Regions from separate parts of the Psychrobacillus sp. PGGUH221 genome, predicted to be linked through region 1. Evidence: riboswitches for the same ligand, from Rfam matches in the RefSeq annotation. Region 1 holds a riboswitch; the other holds the start of a gene.
The links. A riboswitch is a leader RNA that binds a small molecule or an ion and turns the genes downstream of it on or off. The one in region 1 is predicted to bind lysine.
Positions count from the first base shown of each region.

Region 2: linked by a shared signal. The riboswitch ahead of PGC35_RS17095 (transporter substrate-binding domain-containing protein) and the one ahead of PGC35_RS15435 (Na+/H+ antiporter NhaC family protein) in region 1 are both predicted to bind lysine.

Region 1 is NZ_JAQMHQ010000009.1:38,364-45,969, reverse strand. Features, by position in the region: gene PGC35_RS15455 (DUF72 domain-containing protein) at 1-132, shown strand, start outside; gene PGC35_RS15450 (sulfite exporter TauE/SafE family protein) at 132-950, shown strand; gene PGC35_RS15445 (bifunctional metallophosphatase/5'-nucleotidase) at 969-2,333, shown strand; gene yunB (sporulation protein YunB) at 2,382-3,161, shown strand; lysine riboswitch at 3,204-3,387, shown strand; gene PGC35_RS15435 (Na+/H+ antiporter NhaC family protein) at 3,493-5,064, shown strand; gene lipA (lipoyl synthase) at 5,184-6,119, shown strand; gene PGC35_RS15425 (YutD family protein) at 6,134-6,478, shown strand; gene PGC35_RS15420 (DUF3055 domain-containing protein) at 6,499-6,765, opposite strand; gene PGC35_RS15415 (DUF86 domain-containing protein) at 6,851-7,312, shown strand; gene PGC35_RS15410 (TIGR01457 family HAD-type hydrolase) at 7,299-7,606, shown strand, end outside.
Region 2 is NZ_JAQMHQ010000010.1:85,740-93,345, reverse strand. Features, by position in the region: gene PGC35_RS17125 (copper resistance D family protein) at 1-405, opposite strand, end outside; gene PGC35_RS17120 (copper resistance CopC family protein) at 409-939, opposite strand; gene PGC35_RS17115 (sensor domain-containing diguanylate cyclase) at 1,149-2,141, opposite strand; gene PGC35_RS17110 (alpha/beta fold hydrolase) at 2,175-2,975, opposite strand; gene PGC35_RS17105 (amino acid ABC transporter ATP-binding protein) at 3,188-3,922, opposite strand; gene PGC35_RS17100 (amino acid ABC transporter permease) at 3,942-4,697, opposite strand; gene PGC35_RS17095 (transporter substrate-binding domain-containing protein) at 4,758-5,603, opposite strand; lysine riboswitch at 5,731-5,914, opposite strand; gene PGC35_RS17090 (purine-cytosine permease family protein) at 6,208-7,606, shown strand, end outside.

The sequences.
Region 1 (7,606 bases):
GTAGTGGTATTATTTAATAATAATTCTGGTGGGCATGCAGCAAAAAATGCGAAAACCTTTCAACAGATGCTTGGAATAGAATTTGAAGGTTTAGCTCCAAAACAATTAGATTTATTTGATGGAGGGATATAATGGAGTGGATTATACTAGTTTTAGCTGGTCTTTTCTCCGGAATAGTTGGAGCATTAGTAGGTTTAGGTGGCGGAGTAATTTTAGTGCCAGCTGTATTATTTTTTGGAACGACGCTTGCTTTAATACCTAATATCACACCTCAAAGTGTGGTTGGCCTATCTGTGATTATGATGATTTTCACTGGTCTATCGTCTACACTTTCTTACATGAAAACGAAGACGGTTGATTTTAAAAGCGGATTCATATTTTTTATAGGAAGTATTCCAGGGACGATTTTAGGAGCATGGGTAAATAAAGGGTTAGATTTACCATCCTTTAATTTATATTTTGGTATTTTACTTATTATTCTATCAACCCTTCTGCTTGTAAGAGATCGATTAAAACCAGTTAAGTGGTTTGTCGAAAATGGTAGCAAAAAGACATTCACAGATGATAAAGATACATATGTTTATGGATATCCAATTTGGTTTGCCATCCTGTTAACATTTGGTGTAGGATTCGCATCTGGATTATTTGGAATTGGTGGAGGGTCTATCATTGTTCCTGCTATGATCCTTTTATTTTTATTTCCACCACATGTGGCAGTGGCTACGTCTATGTTTATGGTATTTTTATCTTCCATCATCAATTCTATAACGCATATCTCCCTGGGGAATGTGCCGTGGCTTTATACGATACCAGTTATTCCTGCAGCTTATATTGGCGCGAAATTGGGTGCCAGATTAAATAAAAAACTTAATTCGGATACGCTTGTCGTTGCTCTGCGAATTATTTTGCTATTATTAGGAGTTCGATCCATTATAGCTGGTCTTATGTAAAATCAAAAAGGTGGGTTTATGTTGAGAGAAACTATTCATATTTATCATACAAATGATTTGCATAGTCATTTAGAAAACTGGCCGACTATACATCAGTTTCTCTCCGATAGACAAAAAATGCATGAAGGACATGATTCATATCTCATTTTAGATATTGGTGACCATATTGATCGATCTAATATCTTTACTGAAGGTACTTTGGGAAGAGGAAATGTAGATTTACTAAATGAAGCTGGTTATGATTATGTCACCATTGGAAATAATGAAGGTATTACTCTTAGTCATGAAGAATTAGACAGTATGTATGCTGATGCAAATTTTGAAGTGGTTGTTTCGAACTTTACAGATCAAAATGGCATCATTCCATCATGGATACTCCCATATAAAATTCATAAAACTGCCTCTGGAATTCATATTGGAGTTGTAGCTGCTACAGCAGACTTTGGGATTTATTATGAAAAGTTAGGTTGGCATATTCAGCAGCCGATCAATCGACTAAAAGAAGTTTGTGAAGAAATACGGCATAAAGTAGATATCATTCTATGTATGTCACACCTTGGTATGTCCCAAGACGAAATAATTACAGAGGAAATACCGCAAATTGATGTAATTTTTGGCGCTCACACACATCATTTTTTTGATGAGGGGAAAATGCTGAATGGTACACTGCAGGCCGCTGCTGGCAAGTATGGAGCCTTTGTAGGGAAAGTTACAATAGAATTTGACCATAACCTTAGGGAAGTTAGTTCTAAAAAAGCTGTTCTATATCCAATAGAAACGCTGCAAATCCCTGAGAATAATGCGGAACAATTAGAAACTTGGGAGCATATAGGAAAAAGCAAACTAGCTTACCCACTTTTTGCGAATCAAACATTATTAAAGAAAGATTGGTTCCATTCATCAAGTATGTCTGATTTCTTTGCTAATGCATTACTAGCTTTTACAGGAGCTGATTGTGCCATGTTCCCAGCAGGCATTTTCTTAACCGATTTACAAAAAGGGATTGTTACTGCTGGTGATTTGCATAGACTTCTTCCTCATCCCATTAATCCATGTGTTGTAAGTTTAACTGGAGCAGAATTGATGGAAACCGTTGAGTTATCCAAAAATGAAAAGTGGCCCCTTCTTGAAGTAAAAGGTTTAGGATTCAGAGGGAAATATTTGGGTGCAATGCAATTTAACCAGCTATACGAGGATGAAGAAGGCGATGTATACGTAAAAGGAGAACTCGTTAAACTTGAAAAAACCTATTATCTTGCAACACTAGATATGTTCACGTTTGGCTATTTCTTTCCAGCCTTTAAATTTGCGACGAAGCAGTATTTTATGCCTGAATTCATACGGGACGTGTTAAAGTGGTACGCCCAAAAAAATGAAATATAGTCATTTAAAATCCTCCAGTTACATATAAATAACTAGGGGGATTTTTTTTTGTTGTTCTATCGTAAAAAGAAAAGAATCAAGTTTTTAAATATGCAGCGTAAATTAGCCATTTTTCTAGCTTGCTTTATCCTTTCTGTAGCGGGTTTGTTTTATTGGATCAATGCTCGCTTAACTCCAACTTATCTGCAATATGCAGAGGTACAGACGAACAAAATTGCTTCCATGGTGATAAGTAAAGCGATTAATACTAGAATTGCTAATGTGTTAGATGTAAATGACATTATTGAGCATGTTCCATCCGAAAGTGCTAATAATATGGTGACGACAAAATTTAACACGGAAATAATTAATCGAGTTTTGTCTGATACCCAAAGTTTAGTGCAATCTCATTTAGAGCAAGCGGAAAAGGGTAATCTATCAAGTTTACCTTATTTAGATGATATTGAGTATGATAAACAAACAATGGAAGATCAAGGTGGGGTCGTATTTTTTGTACCAATGGGGCAGGCAGCTAATATACCCCTAATCGGAAACTTAGGTCCAAAGATTCCCATTCGATTTCATGTGATTGGAAACGTTCAATCAACCGTTGAACAAAGTATTGATGAGTTTGGAATAAACAATGCCTTTGTAGAGATAAGTATTCTATTAAAAGTAAACGTCCAAATAATTGTTCCACTTGCCAGTAAAATGAGTACGGTCGAACAAAGGATTCCGGTCGCAATGGGTTTAATTCAAGGTCAGGTTCCACAAATTTATACAAAAGGGGAAGGTGGAAACGCTCCTTCTGTCGAAGTACCAATAAATCCATTACCAAAACAAGAATGATTGCAAGAGCTTACTTTTGATGTTAAAGTAATAGATGCAAAATGAATAGGTAGAGGCTGCATTGCTTAATAGTACTATACGTGAGGATGACAACGTAGATCGTTTAGGAAAGGAAGCAGTGCCGAAACTAAATGTTCTTGTCCTATAACATTTAGTTGGGGTTATTTTAAAGAGGAATAACACTGCCATTTATATGGAATCATATAAATGGTGAGCTACAGAGTATGAATGAAAGTGTAATCTTGAATTCTATAGTAGAGGCCAGCCATTCTTTTTGGTTGGCCTTTTTGTTTACTGTTCTGTGCCTCCGCCTGAAAAGGAGGAAACTATTTTGGAAAGTACTATATTTTCTTTACTACCACCATTATTAGCAATCATTATGGTTCTTGTAACGAAAAGAGTTTTATTATCACTCGGAGTTGGTATTGTATCTGCCTCTCTTTTAGTAGAAGGCTTTGACCCGGTAGATTCTTTACTTTTGCTATGGGAATCATTTAAAGTATCTTTTTGGGATGAAGGTTTAAACACATCTAATATTTACATTTTATTATTTATCTTATTTTTAGGTATTATTACTGCTTTAGTTGGTTTGTCTGGTGGAAGCACAGCTTTTGCGGCTTGGGCTGTTAAACGAATCAAAACTAGAAGAGGCTCCAAATTACTGACAGCTTTTCTAGGAATAATTATCTTTGTAGATGACTATTTTAATGCCTTAGCAGTTGGCCAAATTGCTAGACCTATCACTGATAGTCATCGCGTTTCGCGAGCAAAATTAGCTTATTTTATTGATTCTACATCTGCCCCAGTGTGTGTAATAGCGCCCGTCTCAAGTTGGGGAGCATTTTTAATAAGCCAATTGGGTGTTATTTTTGCAACTCATGCGGTTACTTCCTATACACCTCTTGAAGCTTTTATGTTAATGGCTCCTATGAACTTTTATGTTATCGCTACCCTTGCCATCGTTTTCTTTATGGCGTGGACTGACTTTGATTTAATGCCAATGAGAAAGCATGAAAAGATTGCAAAAGAAACAGGGAAGTTATTCGACACAAGTAAACCTAATCCAGGTGAGCTACAAGGTAATTTTCCAGAAAACAAATATGGAGAAGTTAAGGACTTGTTATTACCAATAATTACATTAATAGTAATAACTCTATTATCTATGTTTTGGACAGGTTATCAAAACTCAAATCAAGAACTCAATATATTTGTAGTTTTTGAAAATACGGATGTTCCTATTTCTTTATTTATTAGTGGACTATTAGCTACAATACTCGCTGTATTATTATACTTACGTCAGCTAAAATATAATCCAACAGCAAAGATTAATTTTATTTGGAAAGCTTTAGTTACTGGAATAAGTTCCATGTTACCAGCAATATTCATCTTAATATTTGCATGGTCATTATCATTTTTAATCGAAACTATTGGAACTGGCCAATATTTAGCCAACTTAGTTGCTGAAAACAATATACCGGTTGGAGTAATTCCAGTCTTACTATTTGTCCTAACAGCGATCATGGCTTTTGCAACAGGTTCATCATGGGGTTCTTTCGGAATATTACTCCCTATCGGTGCTAGCATTATCATGGCAATAGAACCCGAGCTATTGCTTCCTGTATTGTCTGCAGTTTTAGCAGGAGCAGTTTTTGGTGATCATTGTTCACCAATCTCTGATACAACAATAATGTCAGCAACAGGGGCTGGTGTAAATGTTATAGATCATGTCATGACACAATTGCCATATGCCATAACTAGCGCAGTAATAGCTGCTTTCGGTTATTTAATATTAGGTTTAACTGGATCTGTTATTATAGGATTCGTATCGGTTGTATTGATCCTAAACATGTTGTTTTTAGTGTGGAATTTTAAATCAAAAAAAGAAGACTTTAAACAGGGCTAAAACTAGCTCTGTTTTTTTATAATCATGCGTTAAACTAGGAATGAGAAGGTTGTTTGAATTAAAATAATATGTTACATTGACAACAGTGTAGTTAGTTTAAAGAATGGGGTCGATATGAAGTGACATCGTGTAAACCAACGAAATCAGAGCATCAACGTAAACCAGATTGGTTAAAGATAAAGTTAAATACAAATGAGGACTATAAAGGTCTTAAAAAGTTAATGCGTGAAAATAATTTACATACAGTTTGTGAAGAAGCAAGATGCCCAAATATTCATGAATGTTGGGGATCACGGAGAACAGCTACTTTTATGATTCTTGGAGCAGTTTGTACTCGTGCTTGCCGTTTTTGTGCAGTTAAAACAGGTCTTCCAAATGAGCTAGATTTAGCAGAACCTGAACGTGTAGCAGATTCGGTAGTTATTATGAACTTAAAGCATGTTGTTGTTACAGCTGTTGCCCGTGATGACTTAAAAGATGGTGGTTCAGAAGTTTTTGCAGAAACTATTCGTGCGATTCGTCGGAAAAATCCATTTACAACTATTGAAGTGTTACCTTCTGATATGGGTGGGATTGAGCAAAACATTCGTAATATTATGGATGCGAAACCAGATATTTTAAACCATAATATTGAAACGGTACGCCGCTTAACTCCAAGAGTTCGTGCAAGAGCAAAATATGACCGTTCACTTGAACTGTTGCGACGCGCTAAAGAAATGCAACCGAATATACCTACGAAGTCTTCTTTAATGTTAGGATTAGGAGAAACACATGAAGAGATTTTAGAAGTTATGGATGACCTACGTGCAAATAACGTAGACATTATGACAATCGGTCAATACTTGCAACCAACGAAAAAACATTTACCAGTACAAAAGTATTATTCACCAGCTGAATTTGGTGAACTTCGCAAAATAGCAATGAGTAAAGGATTCTCTCACTGTGAAGCTGGTCCACTTGTAAGAAGTAGTTATCATGCGGATGAGCAAGTAAATGCTGCAGCAAAACAAAGACAAGCACAAGGTGAGGAACTACTAGCTACTCAAAATAGCTAATGGATGGTGATCAAATGATTATTGCAGAAGGATATACGTATGAAGTCATAGAAGATTACCGAGAAGCTTTTAAGGAAGAAGCTTTTTTAGAAAGATATAGTGAAATATTGTCCAAATATGACTTTATAATGGGTGACTGGGGCTATGGTCAGCTTCGTTTAAAGGGCTTTTTTGAAGATCGAAACCATAAAGCTACATTTGATACAAAAATAAGTACAATGAAAGACTATTTATATGAGTATTGTAACTTTGGTTGTGCCTATTTTTTAGTAAAGAAAACTGGTGTGGCACCTAAAGTAGTACCGGTTGTTGAAACAGTTGAACAGATACAAGAAAACCTTGAGCAAGATCATCAATGATGATCTTGACTCAAGGTTTTTTAGTTGAGTAATTCACTCAAGTAATCTCTTAATTCTTTAGCTTCTTCTTCTGTTCTATTAAACACGTGTTCTAGATATCCTGGTTCTTCCAAATCGTCTGGTCCAAGTATTGCAGCTCTTCCGTATTGGATATCCATCACAAGAACTTTACCAAAAAAACGAGAGCTTTGTAGGACAGCCAAGTCATAGCGTTGTGATTCGCCTGTGAATCCTACAAATCTTGTTTTAGTATCTTCCACGTCATCATATAAGAAAAACCGTTCCATCTTGTGACACTCCTTCCTACCTCTCAATTATGGTACTATAGAATAGAAGACAATATCAACTGAACAAAAACTAGGAGGCATTTCGATGTATTTTGTGGATCGAAAAAAAATCGCAACTACTTTAACTCACATGAAAACTTTACTTGATTTATTGGAAACTAAAACAGATTGGAACAATGACCAAATCTCAAAATTAGCTCTTGAACGTGTAGGTCATAATATTATTGAGTCTATTATTGATGTGGGCAATTCAATGATCGATGGGTTCATTATGCGAGACCCAGGTGGTTATGATGATATTATTGATATTTTGACGGATGAAAAAGTTATAACAGCAGAAATGGATGCTCCTTTAAAAGAGGTTATCGAATTTAGAAAAGTACTTGTCCGTGATTTTCACTCAGTCAATGATGCACAATTATATAAAGTTCTCTTATCTAATATTTCTTATTTGAAAGAATTTCCAGTGAAAGTAGAAAACTACTTAGTGAATGAACTTGGCCCAGTTTCTGCATTTTTACCGGAGGATTCCAATGTCCAATTATAAGGCATACTGTTTAGATTTAGATGGCACAGTTTATAGAGGAGAAACCCCGATTAAAGAGGCAGTTGAATTCATTCACTATTTACAAGGAAAAGATATTGAACCTTTTTTTGTGACGAATAACTCATCCATGACTCAAAAACAATTACAGCAAAAGCTTGCAAAGATGGATATTCACACGGAAACGGATCATATTGTCTCTTCATCAATTGCTGCTGCTAATTATATAGAAGAACATTTTCCTGGAAAATCTGTTTTTATGATAGGAGAAAGTGGCTTACAAGATGCACTAGAGTC
Region 2 (7,606 bases), on a different contig from region 1:
AGAGCTTGCATGACTTGCCCACCCAAACCCTAAAATTAAAAGGAAAGTGAAAGCAAGTCCTCCGTATGCATATAACTGATTCTTTTGATTATCAAACCAAAGAAGAAATATAAATAACATATTAGCTACGATGAATGTAAAAAACCAAGCTTTACCTATTTCAAATGTATTTAAGACCATTTGAAGTGTTCCTACAAAATTTTCTTCCTGATCTAATTGCAAGACAAGCAGCAAAATTGGAATAAACGAAAAAAGTGCAATTCCAACAGTAGCGATAATTTGAACCCTTCTTTGTACAAGAATCTCAGGTTTAAAAGAACTTGGTACAAGAGAAATAAGAAAACTACCTATCAAAATGGAGAAACAAAGGTATAATAGTACCTCACTAACAACAGTCATAAGCATCTATTATTTCTTTCTACGTAACCAGAAGAAGACCCCACCAATGATAACAATCAGTGCGACAACAATAATAGGAATTGTACTAGATGAAGATTGACTTTCTTCTGTTTGCTCAACTTGGTCTGTATTAGGTGCTGCTATAGTCTCTGCTTGTTCTACTTCCTCATCCTCTGTTGTTTCCGCTGCAGCAATTTCTACAGTGAAAGGAACAGTTCCTTCAATTGGATGCCCATCTGCTCCAACGATGTTCCAAGCGATTTCATAACTATCAGTCTCTAAAGGTATCGCTAAAGTTCCAATCATTTGATTTTCATTTACTGAGATATTTTCAACTGGAATTGACTCACCATTAGAATTCATTAATTCAAAGGTGCTACTTTGTTCTATTTTCCCTTCAAAAATGAGGGAAATCTCATTTAGTTCTTCTGTTACAACTTGCCCACTTTCAGGATTGGAACTCTCTAATCCTGTATGTGCCCAAGCTGAATTTGCAAAAGCAAACATGAAAATAAATGATACTAAAATTATTTTTTTCATGATAATCCTCCTTATTATATCTTTAACCTAGTATAGCTACTCTTTGTGAGGAAAGTATGAAATTACTTTCAACAAAAAAAGAGGTACATTAACAACCTCCTCATTTTTTAAAGGAACTATTCATTCTATTTTATTGACAATGATAATTATACATTTTCTTTACGTTAACTTGCAGCGAGCAGTCCTGTACCCTTTAACAACACTAAGTTTTAACTTAGTCTTTCTAATATATCCTTTATATGCGTCACTCGATTTCTTCCGTTCTCTTTAGATGTATAAAGTGCTTGGTCCGCATTGGACATAATCGACATATCGGAATCGCCGTTTTGGATTGTAGCCACTCCAATACTAACCGTTACTATTTGGTCGATTTTCCATTCAGCGGACTGTACAGCTCTTCTAAATTCTTCAGCTTTTTCTTTGGCTTTTTCTTTATTTGCGTCCGGCAAAAGGACTACAAATTCTTCCCCACCGTAACGAGCAACTATATCCTCTTCTTTAAAAGTACTATTCAAAATTTCAGCTAGTTTTATTAATACATGATCTCCTATTAGATGCCCCCAAGTATCATTCACCTTTTTAAAGAAATCTATATCTATAATGAGTAATGAGAAAGACAGGTTGTTTTTTTGGAATAAAACGATATGCTCTTCCAGTCTTTCCATGAAAAAGCGTCTATTTTTTAATCCCGTTAGTGAATCTGTCACGGATAGTTTCTCTAGCTTTGTATTTAACTCCATTAATAGACTTTGCTTTTTTTCTATTTCCTTGTGAAGCTGTTCAAGTTTATCTAGTGCTTGATTTTTTTCTCGTAATGCTTCTTCTGCCTGTTTTTTAGCTGAACGTATTTGCTGCTCGTAATCAATACGTTTTCCCATTTGCATGAATACACAGTCGACACCTTCAACATCATCTTGTTTAAAAGATTTTGCATTTAATAACAAGGGAACGTCTTTTCCCTCATGATCTTTTAAGCTTAAATACATTTCCTCCACATGCCCATTTAATTGGAGAAACGGATAAAAGTATGTATGAAAAAGTAACTTGTTGGCAATAGACATGATAGATTCTATATGAGTATCTAATAATTCTTCAAATGTATGACCGACCATATTACAAAACGTTTCATTTATTTCAGTGATCACGCCTTGATTTGTAATACAAAGATAGCCAAAAGGAGCCGTGTTTAGCCTCTCCTTCATTTTTTACACAACCTTTCGAAGAACAAATTACATTTAAGATAACAAAAGATATTCATTTATTAAACGAGCTGTTTCTTCAGAATGACTAAGATGAGGATAGTGACCCTTTGCTTTCATTAATCGAAACGTACTATTTTTCAGATGATGATGCAAAAATTCTCCAACCTCAATTGGAACGATACTATCATGTGAACATTGAATAATGAGCGTAGGAACAGTAGATTGTGCCAAATCCTCTCTATGGTCAGATAAGAAGGTCACTTTAGCGAATTGTCTAGTTATTTCTTCATCTACTGAAGTAAAGCTTTTCTCCAGCTCTTGCGCAAGCATTGGCTTTTCTGGATTTTGCATTGCAAGTAGTGACATAAAGCTTGCCCATCCTTCAAAATTCATTTCCATTAAATCTAGAAGTTCCGTTACATCACTACTTTCAAAGCCTCCAACATAGGCTCCGTCATTTAAATAGCGAGGAGATGGACCTATCATAATAATATTTTCAAAATAGTCTGGACGTTTTATAGAAGCTAGCATCCCTATCATCGAACTTACGGAATGACCTACAAAAATGACGTTATTAAGATCTAACTCTTCTATAATCTCTATTAAATCTTGAGCATAACCATTTAGCGTATTATATTTTTCTGGGTCATATGCTGTGAGATCTGACTTACCTGACCCAACATAATCGAATAAAACAATCCGATACTTCGATTCAAAAAAAGGTACCATCAATCGCCACATACTTTGACTGCAACCAAATCCATGCCCAAATAGTATCGTTTTCTCTCCATCTCCCAGTACTTTTACATTATTACGAGCGATAACATTAGCCATTAATATAACCCCTTTAGAATCTAATAATATTTATAGTACAGGCCCCGTTATTTATTCCACATGCATCTTAACATGCTCTATCCTTAAATATTTTTCTATCAACAATGAAGTTTAATAAAGGAAAATAAAAAAGGCTTCCCTTCTCATGTTGAAGGGAAACCAAATAATAATCAAGTATAATAATAAAATTGTCCTAAAAGGATATACAATTCTTATTTTAATGTACGCTTTAAAAACTCTCTCGTTCGTTCTTGTGTTGGATTATTAAAAATTTGTTCAGGGCTTCCTTCTTCTGCAATAACCCCTTTATCCATAAATACAACTCGATCGGAAACTTCTTTTGCAAATTCCATTTCATGCGTTACGATTAACATAGTAAGCCCTGTTTCGGCTAGTTCCTTCATTACTTTCAGAACTTCTCCCACCATCTCTGGATCCAGAGCGGAGGTTGGTTCATCAAACAGCATAACATCTGGTTCCATCGATAAAGCTCGAGCGATTGCAACACGTTGTTTTTGGCCACCTGATAATTGACTTGGTTTTGCATTTACATATTGGTCCATACCAACCACTTTCAAATATTTGAGTGCTTTTTTCTCTGCTTCTTCTTTAGACCGTTTTAACACTTTTACTTGCCCAACAACACAGTTACTTAACACATTATGATTATTAAATAAGTTAAATTGTTGGAAAACCATTCCTAGCTTTGTTCGGTAAGCATGGATATCATGTTTATCATCTAATATATTTTCACCATGATAAATAATCTGTCCACCGCTTGGTTTTTCTAATAGATTTACGCAACGGAGAAGTGTGGATTTACCAGATCCAGAAGAACCGATGATGCATACAACTTCTCCCTTGCTCACGGAAAAGTCTATATCTCTTAATACTTCATGGTTACCAAAGGATTTATTTAAATGTTGTATTTCAATTACTTTTTCCATATTATCCACTCCTTCCTTTTTATAATCCCGCATTGTTTTTTGGTAGTGTGACTTGTGTTGGTTGACCAATCATACTGTAATTTTCAGGACCATCTAATCTTCTTTCAACATAACGTAAAATGATTGTCACCGTAAACGTCATAACGAAGTACAAAATACACGCAACAAAAAACGGCTCAAAATATTTGAAGCTGATTCCCGCAACGGTTTTTGTTTGGAAGTATAGTTCTGTTACACCTATTACATTCAGTACTGACGTATCTTTAATATTTATAATAAATTGGTTTCCTGTAGCTGGTAAAATATTTCGTACTACCTGTGGTAATACTACATGAAGCATCGTTTGTATATGATTCATACCGATTGCTTGTGCTGATTCAAATTGTCCTTTATCAATGGAAATGACACCACCACGAACAATCTCGGCCATGTATGCCCCCGTATTAATAGATACGATAAAAATAGCTGCAGCAGTTCTGTCCATATCCACACCAAAAGCTAAAGCAGAACCATAATAGATAACCATCGCTTGTACAATCATCGGTGTACCACGGAAAAATTCAATATACATCGTTAGAATTGCATTTACTATCTTCAAGAAAATTCGTTTTACTTTTCGTTCTGGCATAGGGATTGTTCGAATAACTCCTGCCAGCAAACCAATAATGGCTCCAAAGATTGTACCAATGATAGAGATTAAGAGCGTCATCCCTGCTCCACGTAGGAACATCGGCCAGTTATTGGTAACCATTGATATTATATACTCAATGCTCATACTTATCCTCCTCAAAAATTAAACCGACTGCAAAGAGATGCAGCCGGTATCACTTCATCTTTATTCAGAAGCGGGTTGATTTTTAATGGCAGTATCCATAATGTTTTGACGATCTTCTTCTGAAATGCCCGCCAATATATCATTAATTTGTTTTGTTAAGTCACTGCCCTTTTTAAGTCCAACTGCAACTGCTGTTTCTTCTTCATCCGCAACAAATCCATCGGTAAATTCAACCATCGCAAAGTTTTCGTTCGCTGATGAAGCACTTATTCCTTCTGGACGTTCAGAAACATAACCATCTAGCATTCCAGACTCTAGTGCTACACGCATTGCAGGGAAGTTATCCATTGCTGGTTGTTTTTCTACACCTTTAATTTGATCTATTACGCCATAATGTGAAGTATTTAATTGTCCTGACACTTTTGCCCCGCTAAAATCTTGAATAGAAGTAGCTCCCTCATAAGGTCCACCTTTTTTAACTACCATTACAAAGTTAGAAGTGTAATAGTTTTCAGAGAAGTCGATTGTTTCTTTACGTTCAGCTGTCGGTGACATACCTGCAATAATTGCATCGATTTTACCTGACTCTAAGGATGGAACTAGTCCGTCCCATTCTGTTTTCACAATAACTAACTCTTTTCCTAATCCTTCAGCAATTTTTTTGGCAATTTCTACATCGTATCCACCTGCATATTCTGCATTGCCGTCAATTTTTACACCGCCGTTTGAATCATCTAATTGAGTCCAGTTGAATGGAGCATATCCTGCTTCCATACCAACTGTAAAAGTGTTGTCGTCACCTTTAGAAGATGATGATTCTGTATTTTCTGTATTACTTGACCCACATGCTGCTAAAAGCATCATGATAGACACGAACATTACTAAAACTATTAGTTTGTTTTTCATTCTATTTCTCTCCTTTTATATATGATTATGTTTTTAACTACTAAAAAAGGACAACTTACATAAAAAAAGACCTGAGATGAACTCAGGTCGCAATATGTATAGTTGCCCTAAATCCTCTACTTTTCCCAAATGAGATAGCACACCACTATAAACCGGGATGTTTATAGCGGACAGTCCTGTAGTTATTCACTACAGACCCAGCAAGTAATACCGAGAACTATTACAAACTTCGGCGACATTTCCTTCTCCCTAGAATCATGGCTTCTCAAACTCCACTAAGGACTGTTAAATATCGCGCCTCTACCCCACTACATAAGTGAGGTCGTATTTAATTATTGTCCATAGTCTACAATAAGAAATACTATCTGTCAATCATTCTAGAAGTAATAACAAGTTTCTGAATTGAAAATAATCTTTTAAAAGTAAATACATTTTTTCAAACGCTAAAGGAAATAATAAACTCTAGCTAACTAATCTCAATCGTTATTTTTAAAAAACGTTGGCATTACTGTTATAATAGGTTATGGATGAAGTGGTAGACGAATTTATCAAACAAATGGAAGTGAGTTGTTTTATGAATTAATATATAAAAGGAGTTGATATTATGGGATCTGTCAAAGTCGCAGATCACAAAGTGTCAGAAGAAATGAAAGATGATTTTTCATTAGATCGAGTGCCTCGAGACCAAAGGAAGATGGGTTGGTTTAGTATTACCAATATCACATTTGGTATCGCAACGGCAATTTTTTATTTTCAAATGGGAAGCGTTATGGCACTTCAATTCGGGGCTATAAATGCTATCATATCCTCCATATATGCGATAATCGTTGCCGGTATACTCGGAACGTTCATAGCTTATCTATCAGCCAAATCCGGGATGAACGTTAACTTATTATCAAGAGGCGGAGGTTTTGGTTACATAGGTGCATCGTTAACCTCATTCATTTATGCAACAAACTTTATCATGTACTGTGCCTTTGAAGGCCTGATTTTAGTTTCCGCAGTTCACACCTTCTTCCCCGCCCTACCTGAATGGGCACTAATCATTTTCTTCGGATCTATTGTTATTCCATTAAATTGGTTTGGTATTAAACAACTAGATAAATTACAAAAATGGTCTTTACCGATTTTCGGTATTTTTTTATTGTGTGCCATCATAATGTCTTTTTTCACTCCAACGGTTTATGAAGGAGCATTTTGGACGTATATGCCAGAAGGAGTACAGGTGGGTGGCCAAGCTTTACTACTTTGTATAGGAATGCAACACGGAATAATGGGTCTGACAGCATTACTCTCTTCAGACTACGCACGTTTTCTTAAACCAAAGGATTTAAAAATTGGATCTTTTGCAATTGGTTTTATTCCACAAATTTTCTGTTTTGGAGTTATGGGTGGTCTTGGTATATGGTTCGGTGTTCGTTTAGGTGAACCAAATCCAGGTGTTTATATCGTTCTACTCTTAGGTTTAGGTGGCGTATTATTCACTATGTTAACTCAGCTTAGAATTAACGTTACCAATATATACAGTAGTTCCCTATCACTTTCTAACTTCTTCGAGAACGTATTTAGATTTACACCAGGCAGACGATTTTGGGTTGTTGTCTCAGGTATTTGTGCAATTTGCTTGATGTTAGGTGGTATTGTGGATCATTTAGATACAGCCATGACATTCCAAGGAGTCTTTTTACTCGCTTGGGCATCGATTCTAGTTACGGATGCCATGATCGTGAAAAAACTATTAAAAATTGGGCCAGGTTATTACGAGGCTCGACACGAATATTTATATAAATGGAATCCTGTTGGAGTAGTATCTTTACTTATCTCAAGTGGTTTAGGTACGATAGCCGCACTAGGTTATATGGGATCATTTCTGGAAAGTACTGCGGCATTCTTCGCAGCACTTCTAGCAGCTATTCTCACCGTGATTTTAGCCATTTTTACAAAAGGTAAATATTATAGCAAAAAGCTTCCTAATGACATTCCTAAGGAAGATTATATTGCAT